4 regions of the Virgibacillus carmonensis genome follow, and region 4 is predicted to be linked to each of the others. Evidence: riboswitches for the same ligand, from Rfam matches in the RefSeq annotation. Region 4 holds a riboswitch; each other region holds the start of a gene.
What was found. Region 4 has a riboswitch for S-adenosylmethionine ahead of AC3G7N_RS15095 (homocysteine S-methyltransferase family protein). Riboswitches for the same ligand answer to the same signal wherever they lie in the genome.

Region 1 (4,201 bases), on a different contig from region 4:
ACCCCAAGTTGTTTGGAGTTCAACTTCCAATCCTTCTTCCTCAAAAAAGCCTTTCTCAAGAGCAACATATTGAGGAGCATAAAAAAGAGAGCGTGTTACTTCAGCTAATTTAATAGAGGACTTTTCATTTGAATTACATGCTGTCAGAAGAACAATTGTTAACCCAATAAGCAATGTAAAGGTTATTTTTTTCATAAGCTCAGGTCCTTTCTTTCGAATAGAATAGTGTCTAAATAGTTTATGAAATCCATGTAAATGTGTGATTGCCTATACTAGGAAAAAGTGTGGTTTGTAGAATGGGACAGACAGAATACTAGCGATTATAGTTCTTTACTGTCCAAGTGCTAGACAGTTTTAGAACACAAAAAAACCGGCCTTTGTGTAAAGACCGGTTTTTTTGTGAGTATTAACCTCTATATAATGGACCAGCGTTACTAATTTCATCACTGGCTTGTGTGAATTTCTTAAAGTTTTCATGGAACTTCACTGCAAGCTTTTTCGCTTCTGTATCGTAAGCTTCTTTATCTTCCCACGTTTTCTTTGGAACTAAAACTTCATCAGGAACTCCTGGGACATGCATAGGGGTTTCCAATCCAAAGATATCATTCTTTGTTGTTTCGACCGTGTTTAGTTCACCTTCAAGTGCTGCATGAATCATAGCGCGAGTATAAGAAAGCTTCATGCGATTTCCGACGCCGTATGATCCACCGGTCCAACCAGTGTTTACTAAGAAAACATTTGAGTTAAATTGATCTATTTTCTCACCTAACATTTTTGCATAGGTTGATGGTGCAAGTGGCAAGAATGGTGAACCAAAACATGCAGAAAATGTTGCTTGTGGTTCTGTAACTCCACGTTCTGTTCCGGCTAACTTGCTTGTATATCCACTTAAGAAGTGATACATTGCTTGCTCTTTTGTTAATTTACTGATCGGTGGTAACGTTCCAGATGCATCAGCTGTTAAAAAGATGATGGTATTTGGGTGACCAGCAACGCTAGGTGTTACAATATTATCAATATTTTCTAATGGATATGCTGCGCGGGTATTTTCAGTTAACGATGTATCATCATAATCTGGAATACGTGTATTTTCATCAAATCTAACATTTTCTAACACTGAACCAAATCGGATAGCATCAAAGATCTGTGGTTCTTTTTCTTGTGACAGGTTAATACACTTTGCATAACAGCCACCCTCAATATTGAATACACCGTTTGGACTCCAGCCATGCTCATCATCACCAATCAAACGACGATATGGATCAGCTGAAAGTGTTGTTTTACCTGTTCCAGACAGGCCAAAGAATAAAGCAACGTCTCCTTCTTGCCCTACATTTGCAGAGCAGTGCATGGATAACACTTCACGTTGTGGTAAAAGGTAATTCATAACAGAGAAAATGGATTTCTTAATTTCTCCAGCGTACTCAGTTCCACCAATTAGAATAATGCGTTTTTTAAAGGAAACAAGAATAAACGTTTCTGAATTCGTTCCGTCAACTGCGGGATCCGCCTTGTACGTAGGTGCAGAAACAATAGTAAATCCTGGGTCATGTGATTGTAATTCTTCATCATCTGGTGTAATGAACAATTGTCTAGCGAATAGGTTATGCCATGCATATTCATTGATGACTTGAATTGGTAAACGGTATTTTTTGTCAGCACCTGCAAAACCTCTAAATTGGAATAATTCATTTTTTTCTTTTAAATAATTCATTACTTTTGTATATAGGTTTTCAAATGACTTTTCGTCAATTGGTTGGTTCACTGATCCCCATTCAATAAAGTTTTCACACGTTTCATCGCGAACGATAAATTTATCATCAGGGGAACGGCCGGTATACTTACCGGTAGTTGCTTGAATGGCACCGGATGACATTAATGTACCTTCATTTCGATCCAGTATTCTTTCAACTAAACGAGACACAGATAAGTTTTTTTGTACCTTCTTATGGGAAATTAATTCTTCTAGTAATGATGATTGTTCCACCGATTTCATGTATGATACCTACCTTTTTGGATGGATTTTGTTTTTAAAAAATAAGTTTTATTTATATATGTTTGTAAATCTGTTTATTAGTATAACACATTTATAAAATTAATCCATACTAATCTATTATTTTATATGCAAACGCATAAGAAAAATTTCGTATTAAGTTAAAAAAAGTTGACATCATTAATTGATTTCGGTACGATTAATCTCGAACGGATACTCTCTTATTCAGAGTTGGCGGAGGGACAGACCCTATGAAACCCAGCAACCATCACTTTTGTGAAAAGGTGCTAACCTGATGCAAGGATCACTCCTTGAACAATAAGAGGAAATGGCCACAACACCTTTCCTCATGAATACAGGAAGGGCTTTTTTTGTTTTAGGAATTTAAATATACTGAACCTTGGTTACAGTAATTATAATAGTAGCCATATCCAGCTACAGCGCTTAGCGGCTAGTGGACTTCATCTTCACTTCATCACAGCAAAAGATTCATTTTTGACTTTCCCCATTACGGGCGATAAGTCAAGTTCATCTAATCTTGCACAGGTCAATCAGTCCATACGCCACTGACCAAGCGCTTCCGCTTTTGTTTTCATACTGGAAAGACAGAGATCCGTAACTCATTATAAGGGGAGGATTTAGCCATATGGCTGCAAATCGTCGTTTATTCACATCTGAATCTGTTACTGAAGGGCATCCTGATAAAATATGTGACCAGATATCAGATTCCATTTTAGATGAAATTTTAAAAAAAGATCCACTTGCACGTGTTGCGTGTGAAACAACTGTAACAACCGGGTTAGTATTAGTTTCTGGTGAAATTTCTACCAATACGTATGTAGATATTCCAGCAATCGTGAGACAAACGATTAAGGATATTGGCTACACCCGTGCAAAATATGGTTTTGATGCTGATACCTGTGCTGTTCTAACTGCAATTGATGAGCAGTCAGCTGATATTGCAGGAGGGGTAAACACTGCACTTGAAGCACGTCAAGGTAAAATGACTGATGATGAAATCGCTGCAATCGGTGCTGGGGATCAAGGATTAATGTTTGGCTACGCTTGTGATGAGACGAAGGAATTGATGCCTCTTGCCATTTCGTTAGCGCACAAACTAGCGAAAAGACTAGCAGATGTTCGGAAAGATAAGACGCTGGATTATCTGCGTCCAGATGGTAAAACACAGGTAACTGTGGAGTATGATGAAAATGATAATCCTGTAAAAGTAGATACTATTGTTATTTCAACCCAACATCATCAAGATATCACTACCGAACAAATTGAAAAAGATTTAATTGAACATGTAATTCGTCCTGTTGTACCAGAGCAACTATTAGATGAAACAACAAAATACTTTATTAATCCTACAGGTCGATTCGTAATTGGTGGACCACAAGGTGATGCGGGACTTACTGGCCGTAAAATTATCGTTGACACGTATGGTGGATATGCTCGCCATGGTGGAGGAGCATTTAGTGGGAAAGATTCTACGAAAGTGGATCGCTCGGCGGCATATGCGGCGAGATATGTAGCAAAAAACATTGTAGCTGCTGATCTAGCTAAAACGTGTGAAGTACAATTAGCGTATGCAATTGGGGTAGCGGAACCAGTATCTATTGCTATCAATACATTTGGAACTGGAAAAGTAAATGAAGAGGACTTGGTTCAAGCAGTAAGGAAGTTATTTGATCTAAGACCAGCAGGCATAATACGGATGCTTGATTTACAAAAGCCTATCTTCCGAAGTACATCAGCGTATGGACATTTTGGTCGAACAGATATCTTATTCCCTTGGGAAAAGACAGATAAAGTAGAGGAATTAAAAGCTCTTACAACTAAATAGTAAACATAAACGTCACGACTTTCCAATTTTGGTGTCGTGACGTTTTATTTTTACCTTTTACAAATCTGATTCCTCTTGTACAAATCTATTTCGCATTTCAGGAGAAGGGATCATACACCTATCCTTTTTTCCAAACCATTTATATCTGTTCTTAGCAAGCACTCCATAAAAAAAGTCTCTTATGGGTTTTGGAATAATAATAAAGAAGTAAGCCATTTTCCAAGTTCCTTTTAACTTCCTGCATACTTGAAGTGCAGCTGTTGACTTATAATAACATTTACGATTATCTACTAGTATGAAACTATCAATATCATTTGGGATGTGCTGTTTCTCTACAATCATTTTACCAACCTTACTTTGTA
Region 2 (4,201 bases), on a different contig from region 4:
GAAAGTCTTAACAATCCATCGGTAATGCCTCTTTTTTCTCTTTCTTGCTTGGGCATTGCAGCATGAGACATTGTTGCTGGATAAGAAAGAATCGATTCGACCCCTCCAAGGCTTACGGCAAAAACAGGTAGTCGAATTTGTTCGACGAATACTTTAGCTGCAGCTTTATTTGGTAAACGGAAAGAAAGAACAGCACCAAAACCTCTAGAATGCCTAATATGGATTGAATGCCCTGGATGGAAAGTTAAACCAGGATAAAACACTTCTTCAATTAGCGGATGATTATGTAAATAAATAGCTATTTTATTTGCGGATTCGGATGACTGTTTTAGACGGGCGCCTAATGTTTTGATCCCTTGGATGAGGGTATAAGAATCCTGAGCCCCTAGTATGGATCCAAAGGAATTTTGAATAAATGCTAACTCCTCCCCAAGTTCCGTGTTCCTTGTCACTGCTAAACCGGCAATAACATCGCTATGGCCTGATAAAAATTTAGTGGCACTATGTAGCACGATATCAACTCCTAGTTCAAGCGGTTTTTGGTAGAGTGGAGTCATAAAGGTGTTGTCAAGAAAGGTTAAGCAATGATTAGCTTTAGCAACCTTTACTACGCCTTCAATATCTGTAATGTTTAAACACGGGTTAGATGGCGTTTCCATGTAAATCACCTTCGTATTTGGTTGGACTGCTCTAGCGGTTTCATTAAGATCTGTCATATTTACAAATGTGTGATCAATCTTGTACTTAGTTAACACTTCTGTTATAAAACGATACGTACCACCGTAAACATCCTCAGAAACTAGCACATGGTCGCCAGCAGAAAGTAGCATAAAAGCAGAAGAAATAGCTGCCATTCCAGATGCAAATGCTAACCCTTTAACACCACTTTCTAATTCGGCAATTGTTTGTTCCAATACTTGCCTTGTCGGATTTCCTGATCGACTATAATCAAATGGGCCAAAATGATCAAAGCTATCTTGGTGAAAAGTGGATGATAAATAAATAGGGACGTTTACTGCACCTGTTTTCTGTTCAACGTCCACATTTGATAATGCGTGAATTAATTTTGTTTCCAATTGATTCCTGTCAAAACTCATAGCCGGTCAACCTTCTTTCCTAAGGTTGAAAATACTTGTTTTAGTTCTTCTATTAAGTCTTCTGCTCGTTCAATTCCAACAGAAAAACGCAATAAGTGATCGTCTATTCCACGACGTATTCGTTCCTCTTGAGGAATTTCTGCGTGCGTCTGAGTTGAAGGGTAAGTAATAAAACTCTCTACTCCTCCAAGACTTTCTGCAAAAGTAATCAACTGCAGATTCTCTAAGAAGGGCTCCATCCAATCCCTTTCTTTTAGCCGAAAGGAAAGCATGCCACCCTTTCCTGGATATAAAACGTCAATAACACTAGGTTCACTTCTTAAATACCCCGCTATTTTCTTTGCATTCTCTTCATGTCGTTCAATCCGTAAAGCCAGTGTTTTCAACCCCCTGATTAATAGCCACGAATCAAAAGGGGGCAGTACCCCACCAGAAGCATTATGGTTTTCAGATAACCTCTCGCAGATTGCTCTTCCTTTAGCAATAACTAATCCAGCTAGCACATCATTGTGTCCACCGATGTATTTAGTTGCGCTATGAATTACGATATCGGCCCCGAGTTCCAGTGGTCGCTGCAGATAAGGGGTTAAAAAAGTATTGTCAACAATAAGTAAGAGGTTGTGTTTATCAGCAAGTGTTGCAAACTGCACGATATCGATTTCCTGCATTAATGGATTAGTTGGGGTTTCGATAAATAATGCCTTTGTACAATGTGTAATCAACTTCTCTGTTTCATGGATATCCGTAAACTCTGAATAAATTGTTTGTATATCATAGACATCTGAATAATGCTCAAGTAAACGGTATGTACCTCCATAAATATCTTCTGGAACAATTAATTCATCTCCTGTACGGAAAAGGGAAAGGGCTAACTGAATGGCAGCCATTCCGGAACTGCAGGCATACCCAGAATCACCAGTTTCCAAGTTTGCAATTCCTTCTTCCAAAATAGCTCGAGTTGGATTTTTTGTACGTGTATAGTCATATCCAGTAGACCTGCCAAGTCCTTGATGCTGGTATGCTGTTGACAAATATAGCGGTGGATTTACAGCACCTGTAGTCTCATCACTTTTATTACCTAATTGCACTAATCTGGTTTCTAAACTTTTAATAGTCATGTCATTCATCCTTTTCATATGAAATAAAAAAATTAAGGACCCTCTAGAAAGAAGAAGGTCCCTAATAACGAAAGCAATCTTCTCATCTACTAGGTAGGTAAAAACCTATTGGAATTAGCACCATGACCTAAATGGCTGGTTGCTGAGACATCGTCGGGCCAATCCCTCCGTCTCTCTTGATAAGAATAGTTATTTAATTTTACGAAAAGTTTAATTTCCAATACTTTAATATACATTGGAAAATAATGCAAGGGATAAATGGCTTTTTTTAAGAGCAAAAAAAGAAAAATTTCGGCGATGATCTGTCTAGCTCCAGCGCCTAGACACTCGAGACATAAGCAGTTCACTTACGCGCGAGGAAACCCATCCACACTGCACCGCTCTGCTTATGCTTGTCGTGTCCTTCAAGGGGCCCTGAGCTTTTTATAAAAATGAAAAAAACAAAATTCCTATATTTCACTCAAACAAAGTATAAAAACTTCTAAGTGATTAGGTTTAAAATAAATTTTTTTTACTATCAAAGAGAAGGCGAATACCGATTTTTTCTAAAAATCTTTTTATTCCCTGTTGACATTCAATGATAACAACTGTAGAGTTTGTAATAATTTAAAACTGAATATGCAATTTTCTTATCCAGAGAGGTGGAGGGACTGGCCCTTTGAAGCCTCAGCAACAGATTTTTAAATACTGTGCTAATTCCAGAAGTGAAAAACTTGGAGATAGGAAGAGTAACTAGCGATAGTGCCTACCTCTTCTTGTTTTTTTAGAAGGGGTTTTTAATTTGAAAGAATAGCTTTTATCTGGAGGGGTGTAGTATGAATAACGATACGGTCACATATAGTGATTTCCCTGGAGATCCTTTTCAAGAATGGGAACAAGACGATTTCACAAAAGGAGCATCTGGAATTCTAAGGTGGGCTTATGAATCATACGGGGATTCGATCGTTTATGCATGCAGTTTTGGTGCGGAGGGAGTTATATTAATTGATTTGATTTCCAAGGTGAAAAAGGATGCGAAAATTGTTTTTCTTGATACGGAGATTCATTTTAAGGAAACATATGAACTTATTGACAAAATAAAGAAAAAGTACTCTAAACTTTCTATTCAATTAAAAAAACCTGACATAACGCTGCAGGAACAGGCTGATGAGTACGGTTCAGCCTTATGGGCACGCGATCCTAACCAATGTTGTTTTATTCGAAAAATAAAGCCTCTTGAAGAAGCTTTAAGTGGAGCTCCAGCTTGGATTTCTGGCCTTCGAAGGGAACAGTCTCCTGCCCGTAAGAATACCAATTTTGTTAATAAGGATGAACGATTTAAATCCATCAAAGTTTGCCCATTAATTCATTGGACTTGGGGTGATGTTTGGGAATATATACGAGTAAACAACCTGCCATACAATGAATTGCACGATCAGGGATTCCCAAGTATTGGCTGTATACCATGTACGTCACCGGTATCAAATTCCGATGGTTCTCGTGCTGGTAGATGGGCTGGGGTTAATAAAACAGAGTGTGGACTTCATACCTCTAGTTGATGTTCTAATTAGATTCATCTTGATTGGAAATTGGAAGACTTTTAGATTAAATCCGAGTAAACTGATTTGCTTACAATGCATTATGTGAACAAGCTAAAAATAAGGTGGTGATTTATACCTGAAATATTTTTGATTAACCATTAAAAATATGTAAGCACGATATATTCAAAAAAATAATTTTGTGTGAGGTGAATATCTTTGCAGTTACAGGTAACAAACAGCCCTTTTAATCAAGAGCAAGCGGAGAACCTTAATCGTGTTCTGCCAACACTTACAGAGTCACAAAAAATTTGGTTGGGCGGGTATTTGTCTGCTCCCCAGGTTACGGAATCTTCGGTATCGGCTGGTTCACTGGTGCAGAACGCCCCAGGTAACGAAGTGTCTCCTCATAGTAATGGTCAGACCATTTCGCGTGAAGTGAGGATACTCTTTGGATCTGACACTGGTA
Region 3 (4,201 bases), on a different contig from region 4:
TGTTATCTTCCCCACCAAGTGAAGCTACAATATCCTGCGCTTCCTTTGCATAGCCAGTTTCCTTGATGCTCTTGGTTTTACGTTTCAGTGCGGTGTGAAATAATACTGATTTACCTGCTTCCACCACATTGTCCTCAGTCTTATCAAGCATTTCAAGCGCTTCACCATTTGTCATAATTACTGGTGTTATTGTGCTTTTCGCTTTTTCTCTAATAAAATTTAAATCAAAAGTTACGAGTGGGTCTCCAGTTTTAACCTGATCGCCTTGTTTTACATGCGCTTCGAAACCTTCTCCATCAAGAGAAACCGTTTCCAAACCGATGTGAATTAAAACCTCAATACCTGATTTGCTTTCAAGACCTACCGCATGTTTAGTTGGGAATATCTGTACAACTTTACCATCAAATGGTGCTACAACTTTTCCGTCACTTGGTTCTATTGCTAATCCATCACCCATCATCTTTTCAGAAAATGTTGGGTCTGGAACAGCATTAAGCTGCTTAATTTCACCACTAAGCGGTGCATATATGATTTCATTGTTACTCATAGTAAGTGCTCCCTCATTTCTATTTCTCTTTTAAACTTGTATATACATGTTTACTGAAATAGTATAACTTGTATATACATGTAATGCAAGGGCTTACATTCAACTGTTTAATTTAACCATTTATTTTGAAAACATTCACTACTGCTTACAATAATTTTTGGATTAGGGGATTTATCTTAGAATGGCAAAATCAATTATTATTAAATGCAAAAAGAGACTGCTAGTGAACAGCCTCTTCTATGTTCATTGCTGTATAAAGATTAAACGGTCATCATTTTCAGCAGGGTCGCCACGTCCGTCCGTGTTATTTGTTATAACATACAACCCTTTTTCTGTAGCCAGTACGTCACGGACACGACCCAGATTATCTATTAATAGTTTCACTTCATTACTGAAAGGATCAAATTCACGTACACCTTCTCCGCGTAAAGAAGCGAAATAAAATTCCCCATCTATATATGCCATACCTGAGGGAGCCCATGTTGATTCTCCTGAATGAACAACTGGCTCAATCATCCCTTCCCTTGATTGATCACCACGAATTATTGGCCATCCATAATTATTACCTTTTTGAATTCGGTTAATTTCATCATGAGCATTTGATCCATGTTCCATTGCATACAACGCCCCTTCTTCATCCCAGGCAAGTCCTTGTGGATTACGATGACCATACGTATATACATAGGAATTTTCAAACGGATTATCTTTCGGAATAGATCCATCTAAGTTCATTCGCAAAATTTTACCAGACAGGCTGTCCAGGACTTGAGCATTACTTTCTACAGTGGCATCACCAGTTGTAATATATACCTTGTCATCTGGTCCAATCGCGATTCTGCCACCTTGATGAAATTTCCCACCTGGAATCTTATCTAGCAATACTTCTATCTCCTTCCAATTGTTCGAAGCTTCTTTCATTTTAATGACACGTTGATAATATTCCCCATTTTCTTGGTATGAATAATAAGCAAAAGCCTCTTTTGTTTTTGTAAAATTCGCTGGCATAGCAATGCCTAATAAACCAGCTTCAGGCTGATTTGATATATTCTTTTCAAAGCTAACGGTTTTCTTCGATTGCTCTCCATTTTTTACAGTTACAATTGCCCCAGTTCGCTCACTGATATAAAACGTACCATTTGCAAGTTGTATTTCCCAGGGTTCGTCTAGATTTTGAGCAACCACCTTGCGTTGTTCATTAGGAGTCGGGGTTTTCACTTTATGTTTTTCAGAACATCCAACTAATAGGAAAAACAGACAAGACATTACTAAAAACATTCGCATATTGGAACACCTCTTATCAGACTTATTTGCTCCAGTTTATCGATAATCTAGATTGCTTTCAAATTAAACTTAAACTAAATTTAAATATTTTTTCAAATAACTGTTGACGGATGAACATTTTTAGATATATAATTGTCATTAAATTTAAATAACTCTTATCAAGAGTGGCGGAGGGAATAGGCCCTGTGATGCCCGGCAACCATCAAGCTAGATTTCTAGCCTTGAAAGGTGCTAAATCCTACAGGTCATTTATGATCTGGAAGATAAGGGGAGGATCGTCGTTACATAAACGCCCTCTTCTTAGGAAGGGGGATTTTTGTTTTCCCTCCTTTCTAACCTACCAGACCATTAATAATAGGCCAACTACAAAAGGAGGAATTATTAATGTCAAATTTCAATCTTCACAATCCAGAAACTGTACTACTGCATGGTGGTCAAGAGCCTGATCCAGCAACAGGATCTCGGGCTGTACCTATTTACCAAACAACTTCCTATTCATTTCGCGATACGGAACATGCACAAGACTTATTCGGATTAAAGGAGCCTGGGAACATTTATTCACGGATTGGCAACCCTACCGTTGATGTTTTCGAACAACGTGTTGCATTACTTGAGGATGGTGTTGCTGCAGTAGCGACTTCATCTGGAATGGCAGCAATAACACTCGCAATTTTAAATATTGCTGGTGCAGGTGATGAAATCATTGCCGATAGTAATTTATATGGTGGAACTTACAACCTGTTTGCTAATACGTTACCTCGATATGGAATTAACGTTAAGTTTGTCAATGCCACTAATCCTGGTGAGATCGAAGAAGCAATAACAGATAAAACGAAAGCTGTTTTTGGAGAAATTATCACCAATCCTAGCTTACATGTATTCGATGTTGAGGAAATTGCAGCGATTGCTCACAGTCACAACATTCCACTTATTATTGATAACACATTTGCAACGCCCTATATCACCAAGCCACTAACTTGGGGAGCTGATATAGTCGTCCATTCTGCTACAAAATGGATTGGAGGTCACGGTACCGCGATTGGCGGGATTGTTGTGGATGGCGGCCGTTTTAACTTTGATAATGAAAAATTCCCTGGATTTATTGAAGCCGATGAAAGTTACCACGGAATTCGCTACGTGGATATCGGCCCAGCAGCATTTGCAACAAAATTACGGGTGCAGCTATTGCGCGATATCGGGGCATGTTTGAGTCCACACAATGCGTTTTTACTTTTACAAGGTTTGGAAACATTGCATTTACGGATTGAAAGACATAACAAAAATGCCAAAGAAGTCGCCGACTTTTTGCAAAACCATCCAGCAGTTGAATGGGTTAACTATCCTGGACTAAAAGAACATCCATCTTATGAATTGGCAAAGAAATACTTTAAAAATGGTTATGGCTCTATCATAACGTTTGGGATTAAGGGTGGTCGCGCAGCAGGTACAAAATTGATCGACAACGTTACACTTTGGTCACACGTGGCAAATGTTGGAGATGCGAAATCACTCATTATTCACCCAGCTTCAACAACACACCAACAACTAAGTGCGGAAGACTTGGAAAAAAGTGGCGTTTCTGAAGAATTAATTCGACTTTCAATTGGTATTGAATCAACAGAAGATATTTTAACCGATTTAGATCAAGCTATTGCAAAAGCAACAAATGAAGACCTAACGATTCCTCTAACAACAGAAGACACTGTAAAATGGTTGGTCGGCTCACCTTTTAAAAGAGATCAGGGTGCTGTAAGTAAGAAAGTAATTGCATTTTTTGATTCTGGTGATCCTTCGAGCCATCTAAATAGAAGTGCAGAGCAACTACAGCAATTGGGCTTTTATATTGTACCAATTACTGAATCAGAACAGGAAAGTTCCTACAAACAACTAGCAGATATTCCGTTTGACATTGATGCAGTTTGGTTTAATGGAAAGGTTTTACCAACAACAATTGAACAACTCATTAATAAACAGGTGAAAATAGTTTGGGCTGAAGAGCCGGCAGTTTCCGATCAAGCATTAGAAAACGCTGAGGCAGCTGGAATTACCGTTATTTCTGGTAAAAACCCTTTTCATGAAACAATCCGTATAAGGGGAAATAGCCCATTAAATATACCTGTTGAAGTTTAAACGAAGGAGGGGTCATATGGAAATATTTCAGAAAACCTTTTCAACAACAGAAAATATATCCATTGGCCCACTCCCTCTAATTTCTGGTGAAGTAATCGATGACGTAACATTACAATATGAGCGTGTTGGGCCAATTGATGCACCGGTCATATTAGTATGTCATGCTCTAACAGGAAATCATATTACAGTCGGTACAACCGAATCACCAGGATGGTGGCATGGGTTAATTGGTAAGCAAAAGTA
Region 4 (4,201 bases):
CTTCCGCACCATAAGCTTTTAAAATATTTCTTCTTTCCATTGTGCTGTTATCAGGCATGATCATAATTGCCTGGTATCCTTTCGCAGCTGCGGCCATGGCGAGTCCAATCCCCGTATTCCCACTAGTCGGTTCAATAATCAGGCCACCTGGTTTCAATAATCCCGTTTCTTCTGCAACCCTGATCATATTTATCGCTGCGCGGTCCTTGACACTTCTGCTTGGGTTAAACATCTCAAGTTTAACAAAAACTTCTGCGGCATCATCCGGGACAAGCTTGTTCAACTTTACGATTGGTGTATCTCCCATCAACTCTGTTACATTATTTACAACTTTCATTCAAGACACCTTCCCAACTTAATTCCGAGTATTCCTCTCTATATGTTACTAATTAACTTCTGGTCTTTACAAACTATTTGTCTTGCTACTTTATTATGAGTGATATTAAGAAAAGCGCAAGCGCCTTGTAAGACACGACAAGCATAAGCAGAGCGGTGCAGTGTGAGTGCTTTGCTCGCCCGGAAGCGAACTGCTTATGTCTCGAGTGTCTAGGCGCTGGAGCTAGACAGACACGAAAAGCGTAAGCGCCTTGTAAGACACGACAAGCATAAGCAGAGGGGTGCAGTGTGAGTGCCTTGCTCGCGCGGAAGCGAACTGCTTATGTCTCGAGTGTCTAGGCGCTGGAGCTAGACAGACAATCGCCAAATTTTTATATTTTCTTTGATACTTGAAAAAAGCTTGTAGAAAAACCTTTTTTCTACAAGCTTTTTTTCAATGCCCAATTATGCTTTCGACCGATAGCTCAAATTATGTTCTTTTAGTGTTTCGTCTTTTCCAAATAAGAAATGCTTCTCCATATCAGGGGAGTATTTTGAATTAATTGTCTCAACGCCTACCGCTTCTGCCACTGCACGAAGCATTGCTGGTGATGCCCCACAACACAAGCCAATATAATTAATGCCGATATCCTTTGCCTCTTTTGCCCACTCTGCTAATTCATAGCGATTATGGTAAAGAGGGTCCAGTGCTGTCGGGAAGGTTGTTTCTAAAGGTAAATGACAGCTGCATCCTCCATCAGGCAGATTAAAGAATGTCGGGTTTTCTTCACTTGTGCGGTATGGAATAGGCAATCCACCCACATATCCACCAACATTTTTTCGTATGTCCGCGAGATATGGTTGCATCGTGTGAGGACCCCTGAAGCAATTCATGCCAACAACTAGCGCACCTTTTTCAGATAGGACTTTACAAGATTCATCGACAGTGTAGCCGTCTCGTAAAATATTTTCTCCCATTAAACCAAATGTAATGACTGCTGGTAAATCTTGTTTTTGAATTTCCTCTAAAGCGATAAGTGCTTCTTCATGGTAATAAAACGTTTCACCATTTATGAAATCAACTCCTTCTTCCTTACACCACTTCACCATTTCGGCAAATATATTTCTTACTTTGGTCTTAGATTCAGAGTCTTCTGGATCAAAAATATTCGTATTTGATATATTTCCAGCCACCAACGCTTCTTCTTTTGTATTTTCCTTGGCAACCTCTTTTGCGAGACGGATAGCATTTCTATTTAATGGCTCTAGTAACTCTTCTTTCCCAATGATACGCATTTTTTCCCTGTGGGCATTATATGTAAAAGCTAATACAACATCAGAACCAGCATTCATATAATCCCTGTATGCTTGTTTAAGCGCTTCAGGGTTATCCAGCGCCACCTCGGGAACAAAGGAACCAGCTTGTAAATATCCCCTTCGTTCCAATTCGAATAAATACCCTTCCCCACAAATAACAGTACCTTCTCTTAAACGTTCTTCCAAACTACGCTTCATTTCTTTTCCTCCTCGTATACTTTCATTAGCCAAAAATAAAACCCCTTCTTATATAAGAAGAGGTTTAGGCACGTGGCTAGTTACTCTTCTTATCTCCAAGCTTTACACTTCTGGAATTAGCACAGTATTTAAAAAACCTGTTGCTGAGGTTTCAAAGGGCCAGTCCCTCCACCTCTCTGGATAAGAAAATTACATTATTTAATTATTAATTAGGTTACATGTGTTGCTATTGAATGTCAAGTATAGATTTATAATATTTCGAAATAACTCAGTAAATTCTTTTAGACTACGAAATTATAGAGGCCAGCTATACTCCATTGCCTGTCGGTGAGAAAACTAAACTTGAATCTCCTCTATAACCGATTCCAATTCACTAATAGATGCTTCCACTATTCTTTCATACAGGCGCAAAATAGACTCTCCATAGTCGTCTCCCGGGACGGCCCATTTACCATTTAGGGCCTGCCATGTTGGTGCGCTCCCCCGTTGAACTAGATCAAAACGCGGATCAATCAATGGATACTTATCAGGCAATGATTCCGTAGAAGCATAGGCAAACAGGTGTTGAATGTGTGCAAGAGCTCCATCTCTTGGGGTGGCAAAACTAGCACCTTGATTATCAGGTCCCGTAGCACCAATCCCAGCATAATTATTCTGCCCAGATTCAACGACACCTGTAAAACGGAAGTAGTCGGTTTCATGCAAGGCTTGTGCGAAAGCAATATCTCCTTTAATACCATAATACTCCCCGAATTCTAAATAATATCTTCCTAATGCGGGCGCATTTGGATTAATAGCATGCACATAACGATTTAACTGTTCTGGAGATAAAAGAATTGGGCCTGAAATTGGATATCCTGAAATAATAGTTTCTTCCTGATCCCGGTCTTCAACAATAAAAGCATTTTCAATCCCTGCTTCTTTAACTCTTGCTAAACGTTCCTCTGCATTTTTCCTGTTCTCAAAAGCTCCAGCTTGAACACGATACCAAGTTTCACCAGTTATATTGGTTGGGTCGACAAACGCAGGGATCCCCTTGGTATCAAGATAATTAACCCGATTGTCTGCATTTTCCCTTTCCTTAAAAGATCCTGCAATGACATGATAGGTCGTTACCATAGTAGTTTCCTCAAGAATATAAGCGTCGCCTATTCCCGCTTCCTTAACCTCCGTCAATCGCTGTTCCGCATTAGCTCGATTTTCGAAAGCACCAGCCTGTACACGGTACCAAGTATCACCAGATACAGTGATTTCACCAAAGAAAGCAGATATCCCCTTGGAATCAAGGTAAGCCACCCGTTCTTCAGCGTTCGCTTGTTCTTGAAAGGATCCAGCAATCAATTTATACAGTACATCCGATGATACTTTTTCCAGATTAAAGGCACGCTCCAGACCATTTACATGCCCCCGGGCTACTTTTTGTCGATAGGAGGGGTCGGCCAATTTCGTTGCATTGCCTGCATTATCAATAAAACCATTTTCCGTTAATAAGGCTGGCATTATCGATTCTCGCAATACATGAAAGTTAGCCTGTTTTTGCCCCCTATCCGTTAATTCATTAACAGCAGTAATTTCACTGTGCAAGATATCCTGATACTGCGCTGTCAGGGATGAATCAGATAACCCAATATAAATATAATCCTCATATCCTTGCGCAGAACCATTGAAGGCATTGCAATGAATCGACAAAAAATAGTCCGCATTCCATGCATTGGCTTCATTTGTGCGTTCTGCTAAACTTACGGAAGTATCTGTTGTACGGCTCATATTCACCTCAACATCTTTATATTCGTTGTTCAGCAGATCACGGATACGTAAGGCAATATCTAGTACAATATTCTTTTCCTTTAAACCTTGTCCGCTAGCGCCTGGATCAGAACCACCATGACCTGGATCTAAATAAATTTTAACCATTAAATTCCCTTCTCTCTAATTATTTGCCACGGATTTGTAAAAACTACTGAGTACTTGGCAAATTAGTACTCTATTTATTCTATGATTCGAGGAGAAAACCCGCTGGGGCAGCTGTGCTTAAAAACCTGAAAACAGGTGATTGTCCAAGTTTATGTTCTAGTCAGGAGATTCATAGAGTTTAGTTTAGAGGTAGAAAAATAATCAATCAAACCTATTAATTATTAATGCCTGCCACCTGAATATACTCAGGTGGCAGGCATGGTAGAAAAAATATCTATTCTGTCAACAACGGATAATATCCTTCTTCATTATGTGTTTCTCTTCCTACAAGTGGTGGGTTAAACACACACACCATGCGCATTTGCGTTCTTGCCCTGAGTTTATGTTTATCGTTATCATTTAAAAGATACATTGTTCCTGCTTTAAGCTGATAAACATCTCCAGTCTCAACCTTTTC

Region 1: another riboswitch for S-adenosylmethionine. It lies ahead of metK (methionine adenosyltransferase); the one in region 4 lies ahead of AC3G7N_RS15095 (homocysteine S-methyltransferase family protein).
Region 2: another riboswitch for S-adenosylmethionine. It lies ahead of AC3G7N_RS10550 (methionine biosynthesis PLP-dependent protein); the one in region 4 lies ahead of AC3G7N_RS15095 (homocysteine S-methyltransferase family protein).
Region 3: another riboswitch for S-adenosylmethionine. It lies ahead of AC3G7N_RS10030 (PLP-dependent aspartate aminotransferase family protein); the one in region 4 lies ahead of AC3G7N_RS15095 (homocysteine S-methyltransferase family protein).

The regions. Positions count from the first base shown of each region.
Region 1 covers NZ_JBYQFJ010000047.1:9,208-13,408, reverse strand. The annotation lists gene AC3G7N_RS19515 (ABC transporter substrate-binding protein) at 1-195, opposite strand, end outside; gene pckA (phosphoenolpyruvate carboxykinase (ATP)) at 407-1,996, opposite strand; SAM riboswitch class I at 2,212-2,318, shown strand; gene metK (methionine adenosyltransferase) at 2,640-3,839, shown strand; gene AC3G7N_RS19500 (thiol-disulfide oxidoreductase DCC family protein) at 3,897-4,201, opposite strand, start outside.
Region 2 covers NZ_JBYQFJ010000011.1:7,851-12,051, forward strand. The annotation lists gene metC (cystathionine beta-lyase) at 1-1,097, opposite strand, end outside; gene AC3G7N_RS10550 (methionine biosynthesis PLP-dependent protein) at 1,094-2,215, opposite strand; SAM riboswitch class I at 2,295-2,401, opposite strand; SAM riboswitch class I at 2,842-2,941, shown strand; gene AC3G7N_RS10555 (phosphoadenylyl-sulfate reductase) at 3,031-3,753, shown strand; gene AC3G7N_RS10560 (assimilatory sulfite reductase (NADPH) flavoprotein subunit) at 3,952-4,201, shown strand, end outside.
Region 3 covers NZ_JBYQFJ010000010.1:54,235-58,435, forward strand. The annotation lists gene treP (PTS system trehalose-specific EIIBC component) at 1-547, opposite strand, end outside; gene AC3G7N_RS10025 (PQQ-dependent sugar dehydrogenase) at 791-1,828, opposite strand; SAM riboswitch class I at 1,981-2,098, shown strand; gene AC3G7N_RS10030 (PLP-dependent aspartate aminotransferase family protein) at 2,213-3,958, shown strand; gene metX (homoserine O-acetyltransferase MetX) at 3,975-4,201, shown strand, end outside.
Region 4 covers NZ_JBYQFJ010000021.1:26,140-30,340, reverse strand. The annotation lists gene cysK (cysteine synthase A) at 1-337, opposite strand, end outside; gene AC3G7N_RS15095 (homocysteine S-methyltransferase family protein) at 781-1,830, opposite strand; SAM riboswitch class I at 1,917-2,017, opposite strand; partial or broken gene AC3G7N_RS15090 (SPOR domain-containing protein) at 2,167-2,931, opposite strand; partial or broken gene AC3G7N_RS15085 (N-acetylmuramoyl-L-alanine amidase) at 2,956-3,744, opposite strand; gene AC3G7N_RS15080 (ectoine synthase) at 4,019-4,201, opposite strand, start outside.